3 regions of the Cupriavidus sp. CP313 genome follow, and region 3 is predicted to be linked to each of the others. Evidence: predicted binding sites of a transcription regulator. Region 3 holds the regulator's gene; each other region holds the start of a gene.
The links. Region 3 encodes HrcA, which represses chaperone genes, less so after heat shock. Its sites were predicted from a motif close to TTAGCACTCNNNNNNNNNGAGTGCTAA; they were not measured.
Positions count from the first base shown of each region.

Region 1: rpoH (RNA polymerase sigma factor RpoH) is a predicted target of HrcA. The motif match lies at 2,574-2,600, and genes of this name have one in related genera.
Region 2: groES (co-chaperone GroES) is a predicted target of HrcA. The motif match lies at 1,745-1,771, and genes of this name have one in related genera.

Region 1 covers NZ_JBSVZB010000002.1:306,314-310,593, forward strand. Annotated here, with positions in the region: gene ACW4E8_RS03645 (ABC transporter ATP-binding protein) at 1-354, shown strand, start outside; gene ybiB (DNA-binding protein YbiB) at 450-1,442, shown strand; gene ACW4E8_RS03655 (pirin family protein) at 1,462-2,337, opposite strand; gene rpoH (RNA polymerase sigma factor RpoH) at 2,678-3,604, shown strand; gene ACW4E8_RS03665 (SCO family protein) at 3,712-4,280, opposite strand, start outside.
Region 2 covers NZ_JBSVZB010000033.1:51,548-55,827, forward strand. Annotated here, with positions in the region: gene ACW4E8_RS32705 (SulP family inorganic anion transporter) at 1-1,528, opposite strand, end outside; gene groES (co-chaperone GroES) at 1,866-2,156, shown strand; gene groL (chaperonin GroEL) at 2,206-3,849, shown strand; partial or broken gene ACW4E8_RS32720 (metallophosphoesterase) at 3,966-4,118, opposite strand.
Region 3 covers NZ_JBSVZB010000004.1:316,007-320,286, reverse strand. Annotated here, with positions in the region: gene recN (DNA repair protein RecN) at 1-434, opposite strand, end outside; gene ACW4E8_RS08030 (NAD kinase) at 501-1,418, opposite strand; gene hrcA (heat-inducible transcriptional repressor HrcA) at 1,521-2,555, shown strand; gene hemH (ferrochelatase) at 2,662-3,777, shown strand; gene ACW4E8_RS08015 (RNA-binding S4 domain-containing protein) at 3,774-4,169, shown strand; gene ACW4E8_RS08010 (hypothetical protein) at 4,233-4,280, opposite strand, start outside.

The DNA.
Region 1 (4,280 bases), on a different contig from region 3:
CGCGCGCTGGCGATGGCGCCCAAGGTGCTGCTGATGGACGAGCCCTTCGGCGCCCTCGATGCGCTCACGCGCGCGCACCTGCAGGACGAGCTGATCAAGATCGTCGCGCGCACGCGCAGCACGGTGGTGATGGTGACCCACGACGTCGACGAGGCCGTGCTGCTGGCCGACCGCATCGTGATGATGACCAACGGCCCGGCCGCGACCATCGGCGAGATCCTGAAGGTGGCCCTGCCGCGCCCGCGCGACCGCGTCGCGCTGGCCGATGACAAGGCCTATCACGCCTGCCGCACCGCGGTGCTGGACTTCCTCTACCGCAAGCAACGCAACCCGGCGCTGCAGGAAGCCGCGTAGTCTCCTCAGGAGGCGATGCGCGGTGACCGGCGGCGGTGGGCGCGGCGGCCTGGCTCCGCTATCATGAACCCAGAACAGACAACCCCCACGCCGCCATGACCACGCCAGCCACGTCCTTCCCTGCTGCCCGCTATATCAAGGAGATCGGCCGCGGCGTCAACGGCGCCCGGGCGCTGCCGCGCGAAGACGCACAGGCCCTGTTTGACGCCATGCTGGCCGGGCGCGTCTCGGACCTGGAGCTTGGCGCCATCCTGATGGCCTACCGCATCAAGGGCGAGGCCCCGCACGAACTGGCCGGCATGCTGGAAGCCGCCCATGCGCACTGCCAGCCGCTGCCGGCGCCGCCTGACCGGCAGGTGGTGGTGATCCCCAGCTACAACGGCGCGCGCAAGCAACCCAACCTGGTGCCGCTGCTGGCACTGCTGCTGGCGCGCGAAGATGTCCCCGTGCTGGTGCACGGCACGCGCCTGTTCAATGGCCGCGTGACCAGCATGACGCTGTTCGAGGCGCTGGGCGTGCCCTTGTGCGCGACTACCGACGAGGCCTCGGCACGGCTGCGCGAGGGCAGCGACCTCGGGCCGCTGGCGGTGCTGCCGGTGGATGTGCTGTCGCCCGGGCTGTCGCAGCTGCTGGAGCGGCGCACCGTGATCGGCCTGCGCAATTCGTCGCATACGGTGGCCAAGATGCTGCAGCCAGTGGGCGAGCATTCGCCCGCGGAAGGGTTGCGCCTGTACAGCTACACCCACCCCGAATACCGCGAGACGCTGACCGACTACTTCTCGCATGAGCCCGCCAACGTGCTGCTGGCACGCGGCACCGAGGGCGAAGTGGTGGCCGATGCGCGCCGCACCAGCCGCATCGACTGGCTGCATGAGGGGCACCAGCAGACGCTGGTCGATCCGGCCGTGGGTTCGCTGGCCGAAGTGCCTGAACTGCCGCCCGGCAGCGACGCCGGCCAGACCGTGGCCTGGGTCCGGCGCGTGCTGGACGGCGCGGCGCCGGTGCCGGCACCGATCGCGATCCAGGTCGAGGCCATCTGCGAATGCCTGCGGCAAGGCACCCACGTGACCTGGGCCAGCCCGGTCTGAGCCAGCCCCGGGACCGCTGTCAGGGCTTGCGCGGGGGCAGTGGGATGCGCTCGGTCTCGCCCGGCACGTGCGGGAACTGATCGTCCTCCCAGCGCTGGGCGGCGGCTTCGATCGCCACCTTGCTGCTGGCAACGAAATTCCAGTAGATAAAGCGGTGCCCGTCGGTCGGGTCGCCACCCAGCAGCATCACGCGCGACGGCGCCGTGGCCGTCAGCGTCGCGGGCTGGCCCGGCGTGAGCACCACCATATGCTCGGCCGGCAGCGGCTCGCCGTCGAGCGCCACCGCGCCATCCACCGGATAGATGCCCCGCTCGGCATGATCGGCCGGGATCTCCACGCTCGCGCCCGCATCCAGCTCAATCGCCACATACAGGGTGCGGCTGAAGACCTTGACCGGAGAGATCTGGCCAAAGGCATCGCCCGCAATCACCACCATGCGCACGCCCGGCCGCTCGATCTGCGGCAGCGTGGCGGCGGGATGGTGGAAGAACGACGGCTCGGCACCCTCATGCTCCTGCGGCAGTGCCACCCAGGTCTGGATGCCGTGCAGGCGGGCCCCGGCGGGGCGCACATGCTCGGGCGAGCGTTCCGAGTGCACGATGCCGCGCCCGGCGGTCATCCAGTTGACGTCGCCCGGGCGGATCGCCTGGTCGCTGCCCAGGCTGTCGCGGTGGATGATCTCGCCCTCGAACAGGTAGGTGACCGTGGCCAGCCCGATATGTGGATGCGGGCGCACGTCAGCGCCGGCGCCCGGCGGCAGCTGCACCGGCCCCATATGGTCGAAGAAGATAAACGGCCCGACGGTCTGGGTCGCCGCGGCGGGCAGCAGCCGGCGCACGGTGAAATCGCCCAGGTCGCGCACATGCGGCTTGAGCAAGTGTTCGATAGCAGACATAACTCCTCCGGTGGAATAAGAGAGGCTCGCAAGAATGCCAGCGCGCCGCAGCTTGGTCGAGTGTAGCCGCTGCTGCAACAAATCATTGCAGCAGCGGGCAGAACCCCCGTGCCCCGCACCGCTCTAATATCCAGTGCGCCGAACCGTGGGTATCGTTCTCGCCGCTCGAAGTGGAAAATAGCTATGCCATCGGCAAGAGCAATCGAGGGGAACTATCACGGCCATCGGGGCTCCAATTAGCACTCACCCGGCCTGAGTGCTAATATGTGTTGCAGTGCCACCGCCCCCAAAGGCGCGGCACCCCGGCAACAGAACCGCCGGATGCGAAAGGAGCCATTGAGTGAACGCAGTCTTGTCTGCCGACCAAACCCTGAATAACCGTCTGCCGACGGCACCCCGGAGCACGGGCAGCTTTGCGCTGACCTTCCCGGCCACCGTTGGCAACCTCGACAGCTATATCCAGGCTATCCACCGGATTCCGCTGTTGACCGCGGAGGAAGAGCAGCGCCTGGCGCGCGAGCTCCGCGACCACGATTCCGTTGATGCTGCCCGCCAGATGGTGATGTCCCACCTGCGCCTGGTGGTGTCGATCGCCCGCCAGTACCTGGGCTACGGCCTGCCGCACGCCGACCTGATCCAGGAAGGCAATATCGGCCTGATGAAGGCCGTGAAGCGCTTCGACCCCGACCAAGGCGTGCGCCTGGTGTCGTACGCGATGCACTGGATCAAGGCCGAGATCCACGAATACGTGCTGAAGAACTGGCGCATGGTCAAGGTGGCCACCACCAAGGCCCAGCGCAAGCTGTTCTTCAACCTGCGCAGCCACAAGCAGGGCGCGCACACGTTCACGCCGGAGCAGGTCGAGGCCGTGGCGCGCGAGCTGAACGTCAAGCCCGAAGAAGTGATGGAGATGGAAACCCGCCTGTCGGGCGGCGACCTGGCGCTGGAAGGCCAGATCGACGACGGCGAAGAGGAATTCGCCCCCATCGCCTACCTGGCGGACAACCACAACGAGCCCACCCGCGTGCTGGAAGCCAAGCGCCATGACCGCATGCAGGTCGAGGGCCTGGAAGAGGCGCTGGGCAAGCTGGACGAACGCAGCCGCCGCATCATCGAGGCGCGCTGGCTGCACGTCGAGGACGACGGCTCGGGCGGCGCCACGCTGCATGAACTGGCTGACGAGTTCGGCGTCTCGGCCGAGCGCATCCGCCAGATCGAGGCCGCGGCCATGAAGAAGATGAAGGGGGCGCTGCAGGCGTTCGCCTGATCCGCCCCCCCCAGCCATGCAAAAGGCCGGTCCACTGGACCGGCCTTTTTGTTGCCCGCGAGAGGGCGAGTGCGACGTTATGCCGCACCCCTTCCCTCCCTTTCACGTCACGACAGCAGCTGTTTCAGGTCGTGCGCGATCGGATCCGGACCCTGGCCGTGGCGGATGAACAGCCGCAGCTTGCCCTCCGGGTCGAACACATAGCTGCCCGCGGAGTGGTCCACCGTGTAGTTGTTCGGGGAGCTGCCCGGCACCTTGGCGTAGAACACCTTGAAGTCCTTGGTCACCTTCTGCAGTGCGGCTTCGTCGGCCGGGCGCAGCCCCACGAAGCGCGCATCGAAGGCCGGCACGTACTGGGCCAGCAGCGCCTGCGTGTCGCGTTCCGGGTCCACCGTGACGAACAGCACCTGCACGCGGTCGGCGTCCGGGCCCAGTTTCTCCATCACCGCCTTCAGTTCGGCCATCGTTGTCGGGCACACGTCCGGGCAGTGGGTGTAGCCGAAGAACATCACCACCGCCTTGCCCTTGAAGTCGGCGATGGTGCGCACCTTGCCGTGATGGTCGGTCAGCGAGAAGTCCTTGCCGAAGTCCGCCGCGCCGGTGATGTCGACATTGCGGAACGAGGCCTTCTGCTGCCCGCAGGCAGCCACGGCCAGCGCAAGCGCTGCCAGCAGGG
Region 2 (4,280 bases), on a different contig from region 3:
CGGCAAGGTCGAGCACCACCACCCGGGGATTCGCTGCAGCAATGATGGGCCGCATCTTGTGCCCGATGTGTCTCGCATTGGCGAAGTAAACGCGGCCCTCCGGCCTCAGCATCACCATGCCGGGATAGGTCACGTCGGCGGGATGCTCGGCGGACTGCGGCCGGAATACATTGGTGCCGGGCTTGCGTGCCAGGACATAGACTGGCGGATCGGAAGTCTGGTAGGCCAGCGCCAGCAGCGAAACAATGATGGCGGCGGCAATGCCGTTCAACGTCCCTAGCAGCACGACGCCGGCAAAGGCTACCACTGCCCAGATGAACTCCGTGCGCCGGATGCCGAGGATGGCGCGAAACTCCGCCGGCTGGATCAGTCCCACCGAATAGGCGATGACCACTGCCGCTAGCGCGGCCTCCGGCATCAGGCCGATCAGCGGTGCCAGCACCAGCATCGCGCCCAGCGCGACGGCCGCAGTGATCAGTCCCGCCAGCTGCGATCTGGCGCCGCAGCGGCGGTTCACCGCGGTCTGCGTGGTCCCGCCGCCGGCAGCCATCGCGCCGAGGAATGCGCCACCCAGGCAGGCGAACCCCGTGGCCAGCAGCTCGCGGTTCGGGTCCGGCGCGGGTTCGCCGCTCTGCACGAAGGCGCGTCCGGCTGCGATGGTTTCCGTAAAGCTCATCAGGGCAATGCCCATGGCCGGCACCAGGAGCTGCGTGACCAGACCGGGATCCGGCAGCGTGAGCGGCGGCAGGCCAGTCGGGACATGGCCAACGGTTTCGACGCCATGAGACTGCAACCCGAGCAGGCTGACTGCCGCAATCCCGATCCCCACCGCGATCAGCGGTGCCGGCGCGCGCGGCACCAGGCGTTCCATGCCGATCAGCAGCGCCAGGACCGTGACCCCAACGGCCATGGTTGCCAGCGAAGCGTGGGGAACGCCCTGGACCATGGCTGCGAGGTTGTGGAAAAACGCGCCCTTCTGGAAATGGATGCCGAGCAGCTTCGGAAGCTGGTCCACCACGATCACCAGCCCGATCCCGGCCTTGAAGCCGACCAGGACGGGCTCGGAGATGAAATCGGCAACAAAGCCCAGGCGCAGCAAGCGCGCGGCGACCAGGATGATGCCCACCAGGCAGGTGAGCGTGGCCGAAGCCGTCAGCAAGCTCGCGGTACCGCCTGCCTTCATCGCATCGCTAAGCGCGGCTGCTGCCAGGATCGCCAGCGTGGTCGTGGTGCTGACGCTGAGCGGGCGCGAGGTTCCCAGCATGGCGTAGATCAGCATCGGCGCGAATACCGTATAGAGTCCGACCTCGACCGGCAGGCCCGCGATGGTGGCGTAGGCGAGGGCCTTCGGGATGACGACTGCCGCAACGGTCAGCCCGGCCATGACATCGGGCTTCAGCCAGTCGCGGTGGTAGTGACGCGGCCACTCGGGCCACGGCAATGCAAGCACGCCGGCCGAGTTGCGCAAGGTGCGGCGGGGATCGCGACCGGCGCGTTTGCGGCGACGGGAGTGGGATTCCGCGTTCATGGAGGGTGATCCGGGCGGCGGGCTTGATGTTGTCATTGTCGTGCGGCGATCCATGTACAGTTTGGTCGAAATTACACGGAGCGGCAAATGCACGATAAGTGACTAAAGCTCCTCTTTCAGTGGATCTCCACGGCCCATCGTCCACGAGAATCTCACGTCCAAGGGAAAACCCGTATCAAGTCCCTGTCTTGAAATGCCCCTACCCCGTCCCTATAATTAGCACTCGTCAGGGGTGAGTGCTAACAGCCTCCTGCGACACCTGAACATTTCTGACGGCCGTCGCCTCGGTAGCCGGCCGATTTGTGATTAAAAACTCACTTTGTATCTAGGAGTCCGTATGAATCTGCGTCCTTTGCACGACCGCGTGATCGTGAAGCGTCTGGACAACGAAACCAAGACCGCGTCCGGTATCGTGATTCCCGACAATGCCGCTGAAAAGCCTGATCAAGGCGAAGTGCTCGCCATCGGCCCCGGCAAGAAGGATGACAAGGGCAACAATATCGCCCTCGACGTCAAGGTGGGTGACCGTGTGCTGTTCGGAAAGTACGCCGGCCAGGCCGTGAAGGTGGAAGGCCAGGAACTGCTGGTCATGCGCGAAGAAGACATCATGGCCGTGGTGAACAAGTAATCCGTTACTTGCAGAATCCCACCCGTACAGAATTCAGGAGAATCAGAACATGGCAGCAAAAGACGTAGTGTTTGGCGACGCCGCCCGTGCCAAGATGGTCGAAGGCGTGAACATCCTCGCCAACGCAGTGAAGGTGACCCTGGGCCCGAAGGGCCGCAATGTGGTGCTGGAGCGCAGCTTCGGCGGCCCGACCGTGACCAAGGACGGCGTGTCCGTGGCCAAGGAAATCGAGCTGAAGGACAAGCTGCAGAACATGGGCGCCCAGATGGTCAAGGAAGTGGCTTCCAAGACCAGCGACAACGCCGGTGACGGTACCACCACGGCTACCGTGCTGGCCCAGTCGATCGTGCGCGAAGGCATGAAGTACGTTGCCGCCGGCATGAACCCGATGGACCTGAAGCGCGGCATCGACAAGGCTGTTACCGCTGCCGTGGAAGAGCTGAAGAAGGTCAGCAAGCCCACCACCACCAGCAAGGAAATCGCCCAGGTTGGCGCGATTTCGGCCAATAGCGACACCTCGATCGGTGAGCGCATCGCCGAAGCCATGGACAAGGTCGGCAAGGAAGGCGTGATCACGGTTGAAGACGGCAAGTCGCTGGCCGACGAGCTGGAAGTCGTGGAAGGCATGCAGTTCGACCGTGGCTACCTGTCGCCGTACTTCATCAACAACCCGGAAAAGCAGGTGGTCCAGCTGGACAGCCCGTTCGTGCTGCTGTTCGACAAGAAGGTTTCGAACATCCGCGACCTGCTGCCGGTGCTGGAGCAAGTGGCCAAGGCTGGCCGCCCGCTGCTGATCATCGCTGAAGACGTCGAGGGTGAAGCCCTGGCGACCCTGGTGGTCAACAACATCCGTGGCATCCTGAAGACCGCCGCCGTCAAGGCCCCGGGCTTCGGCGACCGCCGCAAGGCCATGCTGGAAGACATCGCCATCCTGACCGGCGGCACCGTCATCGCTGAAGAAATCGGCCTGACGCTGGAAAAGGCTGGCCTGAACGACCTGGGCCAGGCCAAGCGCATCGAGATCGGCAAGGAAAACACCATCATCATCGACGGCGCCGGCGATGGAGCTGCGATCGAAGGCCGCGTGAAGCAAATCCGCGCCCAGATCGAAGAAGCGACCTCGGACTACGACCGTGAGAAGCTGCAAGAGCGCGTGGCCAAGCTGGCCGGCGGTGTTGCCGTGATCAAGGTTGGCGCTGCCACCGAAGTCGAAATGAAGGAAAAGAAGGCCCGCGTCGAAGACGCCCTGCACGCCACCCGCGCTGCGGTGGAAGAAGGCATCGTCCCCGGCGGTGGTGTGGCCCTGCTGCGCGCCCGCGCTGCGATCTCGGCACTGACCGGCGAAAACGCCGACCAGAACGCCGGTATCAAGATCGTGCTGCGCGCCATGGAAGAGCCGCTGCGCCAGATCGTGCTGAACGCCGGTGAAGAAGCTTCGGTGGTCGTTGCCAAGGTGATCGAAGGCAAGGGCAACTACGGCTACAACGCGGCTTCGGGCGAGTACGGCGACCTGGTGGAAATGGGCGTGCTGGACCCGACCAAGGTCACCCGCACCGCACTGCAGAACGCCGCTTCGGTGGCTTCGCTGATGCTGACCACGGACTGCGCAGTTGCCGAATCGCCGAAGGATGAGTCGGCTCCGGCAATGCCGGGTGGCATGGGCGGCATGGGCGGCATGGAAGGCATGATGTAATTCATTGCCAACCGACTGCCTTTACGGGCAGGCTGTCTTGAAAAACCCCCGCGGGCGCGAGCCCGCGGGGGTTTTTCTTTGGGGCGCCGCGGCAGTCTCCCGCTGGAGCCGCCAGGTCAGACCTCGACCACGCAGCACCAGTCGAAGCGCTTGTTTTCCAGCTCGCCGGTGCGGCGGCTGACGTAGCCGCGGGGGTTGCAGACCACGCGCGAATCGTCGATGCAGTAGTCGAAGCTGGTGTGGGTATGGGCGTGGATCGACAAGTCCACAATCAGCAAGGAAACCGCTCGCGAGAGCCCTTGCTTTGGTGCCGGACTCACGGAGAGCGCCGTGCGCCTGTCGCTCAATTCATGGCCGAGGTATGAGTCAAATCTGAAACACACGTCTGTGCAGCAGGCAGGGCTTTCCACGTGCTTGCAGAACCGAGCAGC
Region 3 (4,280 bases):
TGCGCATCGGGGCGCAGCAGCAGCTGGTGCGCGTGCTGGCCGTGGATGTCGACCAGCTGGTCGCCGACTTCGCGCAGTTGCGCCAGGGTGGCGGCGGCGCCGTTGATAAAGGCCTTGCTGCGGCCCCCGGCATCGACCGTGCGGCGCAGCAGCACGGTCGCCACGCCGTCTTCCGCTTCACTGTTGAGCTCGCGCTCGGCCAGCCAGGCATCCAGTGCCGGGTGGGTCGAGAAGGTGGCGCTGACGCTGGCGCGCGGGGCGCCTTCGCGCACCACGCCGGCATCGGCGCGTTCGCCCAGCACCAGCGCCAGGGCATCGATCAGGATGGATTTGCCGGCGCCGGTCTCGCCGGTGAAGACGGTGAAGCCAGTGGTGAAGTCCAGGTCGAGCGTATCGACGATGACGAAATCGCGGATGGACAGGCTGCGCAGCATCGTGGCGTTGGAGGTAGTCGGTCCGATGGGTTCGGGATCAGGCTCAAGGGGCGGCTTGATACTGGCTCAGAGGCGGTTGTCTTCGGACGGGTACTCGTGCCAGTGCAGCTTCTTGCGCAGCGTGGCGTAGTAGTTGTAGCCGACCGGGTGCAGCAGGTTGATGGTCTTTTCGGAGCGCCGCACCACGATGCGGTCGCCCGGCAGCAGCGAGGTCAGCGACTGCATGTCGAAGTTGACGCTGGCGTCGCGCGCGCTGGCCACCTCGATGGTGACCTCGGCGTCGTGCGGCAGCACGATCGGGCGGTTGGACAGCGCGTGCGGGGCAATCGGCACCAGCACCACGCCCGACAGCGTCGGGTGCAGGATCGGGCCGCCGGCGGACAGCGCGTAGGCGGTGGACCCGGTGGTGGTCGACACGATCAGGCCGTCCGACCGCTGGTTGTACATGAAGTGGCCGTCCACCGACACTGCCAGCTCGACCATGCCGGAGATGCCCGAGCGGTTCACCACCACGTCGTTCAGGGCCAGCGCGGAGAAGATGTCCATGTCGTCGCGCACCACGCGCGATTCCAGCAGCAGGCGGGTCTCGGCCTCGTAGCGGCCGTCGAGCATGTCGGGCAGCACGGTGTGCGCGTCTTCCAGCGCGATGTCGGTCATGAACCCCAGCCGCCCGTGGTTGACGCCGATCAATGGCACGTCATAGCCGGCGAGTTGGCGGGCGATGCCCAGCAGCGTGCCGTCGCCGCCCAGCACCACGGCCACGTCGGCCTGCCGGCCGATCTCCTCGGCGGACAGGGCAGGGTAGGAGGTCAGCCCGGTGGCCAGCGCGGTTTCGCGCTCGAACACCACGTCCTGCCCGTTGCGCAGGATATAAGAGGCGATCTCCTCCAGCGGCCCTTCGATGCCGGCAGTGGAGTACCGGCCCACCAGGGCGACGGTCTTGAACGAAGTGCGCACGGCGCTGGCTTTCGGGGGGGCGGACATGACGGGATTAGACCATACCGCCATGACGCTTGTCAGCAGGCGCCGGCGGCCGGCCCAGGCCGCCCGCCAGAAGGTCCAAAACTTGCGTAAAATCGGGGCATCATGGATGAACGCTCCAAAACGCTGCTCAAGACCCTGATCGAGCGCTATATTGCCGAAGGGCAGCCGGTCGGTTCCCGCACCCTGTCGAAATACTCGGGGCTGGACCTGTCGCCTGCGACCATTCGCAATGTGATGTCCGATCTGGAGGAAATGGGCTTTATTGCCAGCCCGCACACCTCGGCCGGCCGTATCCCGACCCCGCGCGGCTACCGGCTGTTCGTCGATTCGATGCTGACGGCCAAGCCGCTGGAGCGCAACGCCGACCTGGCCGAGCTGACCGGCCAGATCCAGGACCAGCTCGGCGGCCAGCAACTGGGGCCGCAGCGCATGATCACGGCGGCCGCGCGCACGCTGTCGAACCTGTCGCACTTTGCCGGCGTGGTGATGACGCCGCGCCGCGCGCAGGCGTTCCGGCAGATCGAATTCATGCGGCTGTCGGACAAGCGCATCCTGCTGATCATCGTCAGCCCCGAGGGCGACGTGCAGAACCGCATCATCCAGACCGAGCTGTCATACACGCCGGCCCAGCTGATCGAGGCGGCCAACTTCTTCAACTCGCACTATGCCGGCATGAGCTTCGACACGGTGCGCGGCCACCTGCGGGTGGAACTGCAGGACCTGCGCCGCGACATGTCGCAGCTGATGCAGGCCGCGGTCGAGGCCGGCAGCGTTGCCGAGGACGAGGACGACGACCACGTCTTTATCAGCGGCGAGCGCAAGCTGCTGGAAGTGGAAGACCTGGCCTCCAGCATGGACAAGCTGCGGCGCCTCTTCGACGTGTTCGAGCACAAGACCAGCCTGCTGCAGCTGCTGGACGTGTCCAGCCATGCGCAGGGCGTGCAGATCTTTATCGGCGGCGAAAGCCGGCTGGTGCCGATCGAAGACATGGCGGTCATCACCGCCCCGTATGAGGTCGACGGCCAGATCGTCGGCACGCTTGGCGTGATCGGCCCCACGCGCATGGCGTATGAGCGCGTGATCCCCATCGTCGACATCACCGCGCGCTTGCTGTCCAGCGCCCTGAGCCAGAACTAGTGCAAAGACTGGCTGGTCTGACAAGCGGCTCCATTCCTACCGAGCGCGGCAATCGCCGGTGCGCCGCACCGGCGCCATCCCGGCACCGTGCCAACCCGGAAGCGACATGACGTTTTCTCCCGAACCGGCCTACCAGCACGGCCAGGCGCCGCGCACGGCGATCCTGCTGGTCAACCTGGGCACCCCGGACGCTCCCACGCCCAAGGCGGTGGGGCGCTACCTGAAGGAATTCCTGTCCGACCCGCGCGTGGTCGAGATCCCGCGCGCGGCCTGGCTGCCGCTGCTGCATGGGGTGATCCTGCCGCTGCGTTCGCGCGCCTCGGCGCTGAAATACGAATCGATCTGGCTGCGCGAGGCCCATATGACGGGCTCGCCGCTGCTGGTCTACAGCGAGCGCCAGGCCCATGCGCTGCAGCGGCTGATGAACCAGCACGGCCATGAAGTGACGGTCGCGTGCGCAATGCGCTACGGCAACCCGTCGATCGCCTCGGTGCTGGAGGCGCTGCGCCGGCAGGGCTGCGAGCAGGTGCTGGTGCTGCCGATGTATCCGCAATACTCCGGCACCACCACGGCCACGGCCTTCGACGAGGTGTTCCGGGTGCTGGGCCAGTGGCGCAACCAGCCCGAACTGCGGCTGGTCAAGCATTTCCATGACCACCCGGCCTATATCTCGGCGCTGCACCAGCAGGTCGGCGCCTATTGGGCGCGGCACGGCATGCCGGACTTTGCCCGCGGCGACAAGCTGATCCTGTCGTTCCACGGCGTGCCGCGGCGCACGCTGGAGCTGGGTGACCCCTATCACTGTGAATGCCTGAAGACCGGCCGGCTGCTGGGCGACGCGCTGGGCCTGCAGCCGGGTCAGTATCAAGTGACGTTCCAGTCTCGTTTTGGCAAGGCGGAATGGCTGCAGCCGTACACCGCGCCGACGCTGGCCGAGCTGGGCAAGGTCGGCGCGGGCCGGGTCGACGTCTTCTGCCCGGGCTTTCCGGCCGACTGCATCGAGACCCTGGAGGAAATCGCCATGGAAGGGCAGACCGAGTTCAAGGTCGCGGGCGGCAAGGATTTCCACTTCATCCCGTGCCTGAATGATGCCGATCCGTGGGTCGCGGCCATGGCCGAGATCGCGCTGCAGCACCTGCAGGGCTGGCCGCTGGCCACGCCGCATCCGCACGAACTGGAAGCACGGCGCACGCGCGCCCAGACCCGGGGGGCGGCGGCATGAACGTCGACTTTGAGCCGGATGCGCGCCAGCGCATCGACAAATGGCTGTGGTGCGCGCGCTTCTTCAAGACGCGCTCGCTGGCCGCCGAAGCGGTGGAGCGCAGCAAGGTGACCGTCAACGGCCAGCCATGCAAGAACTCGCGCGAGGTGAAGCCCGGCGACAGGGTGGTGCTGGAAGCGCACCAGCAGCGCTGGGAACTTGTGGTGAAAGGCATTGCCCAGGCGCGCGGGCCGGCGCCGGTGGCGCAGACGCTGTACGAGGAAAGTGCCGAAAGCCAGTCGCGCCGGCTGGCCGATGCCGAGCGCCGGCGCCTGCAGCCGGAGCCGTCCGCGCAGATCCCGGGGCGCCCGACCAAGCGGGACCGGCGCCGCATCGACCACCTGAAGGGCTGAAATGGCAACGCGGCGGCACCGTTTCCGGTGCCGCCGCGCAATGGGATTGCGATCCGGCAGGGTTTATTCCTGCGAGACTTCCTGACTGACGATAGGGACGATGTAGTGCTT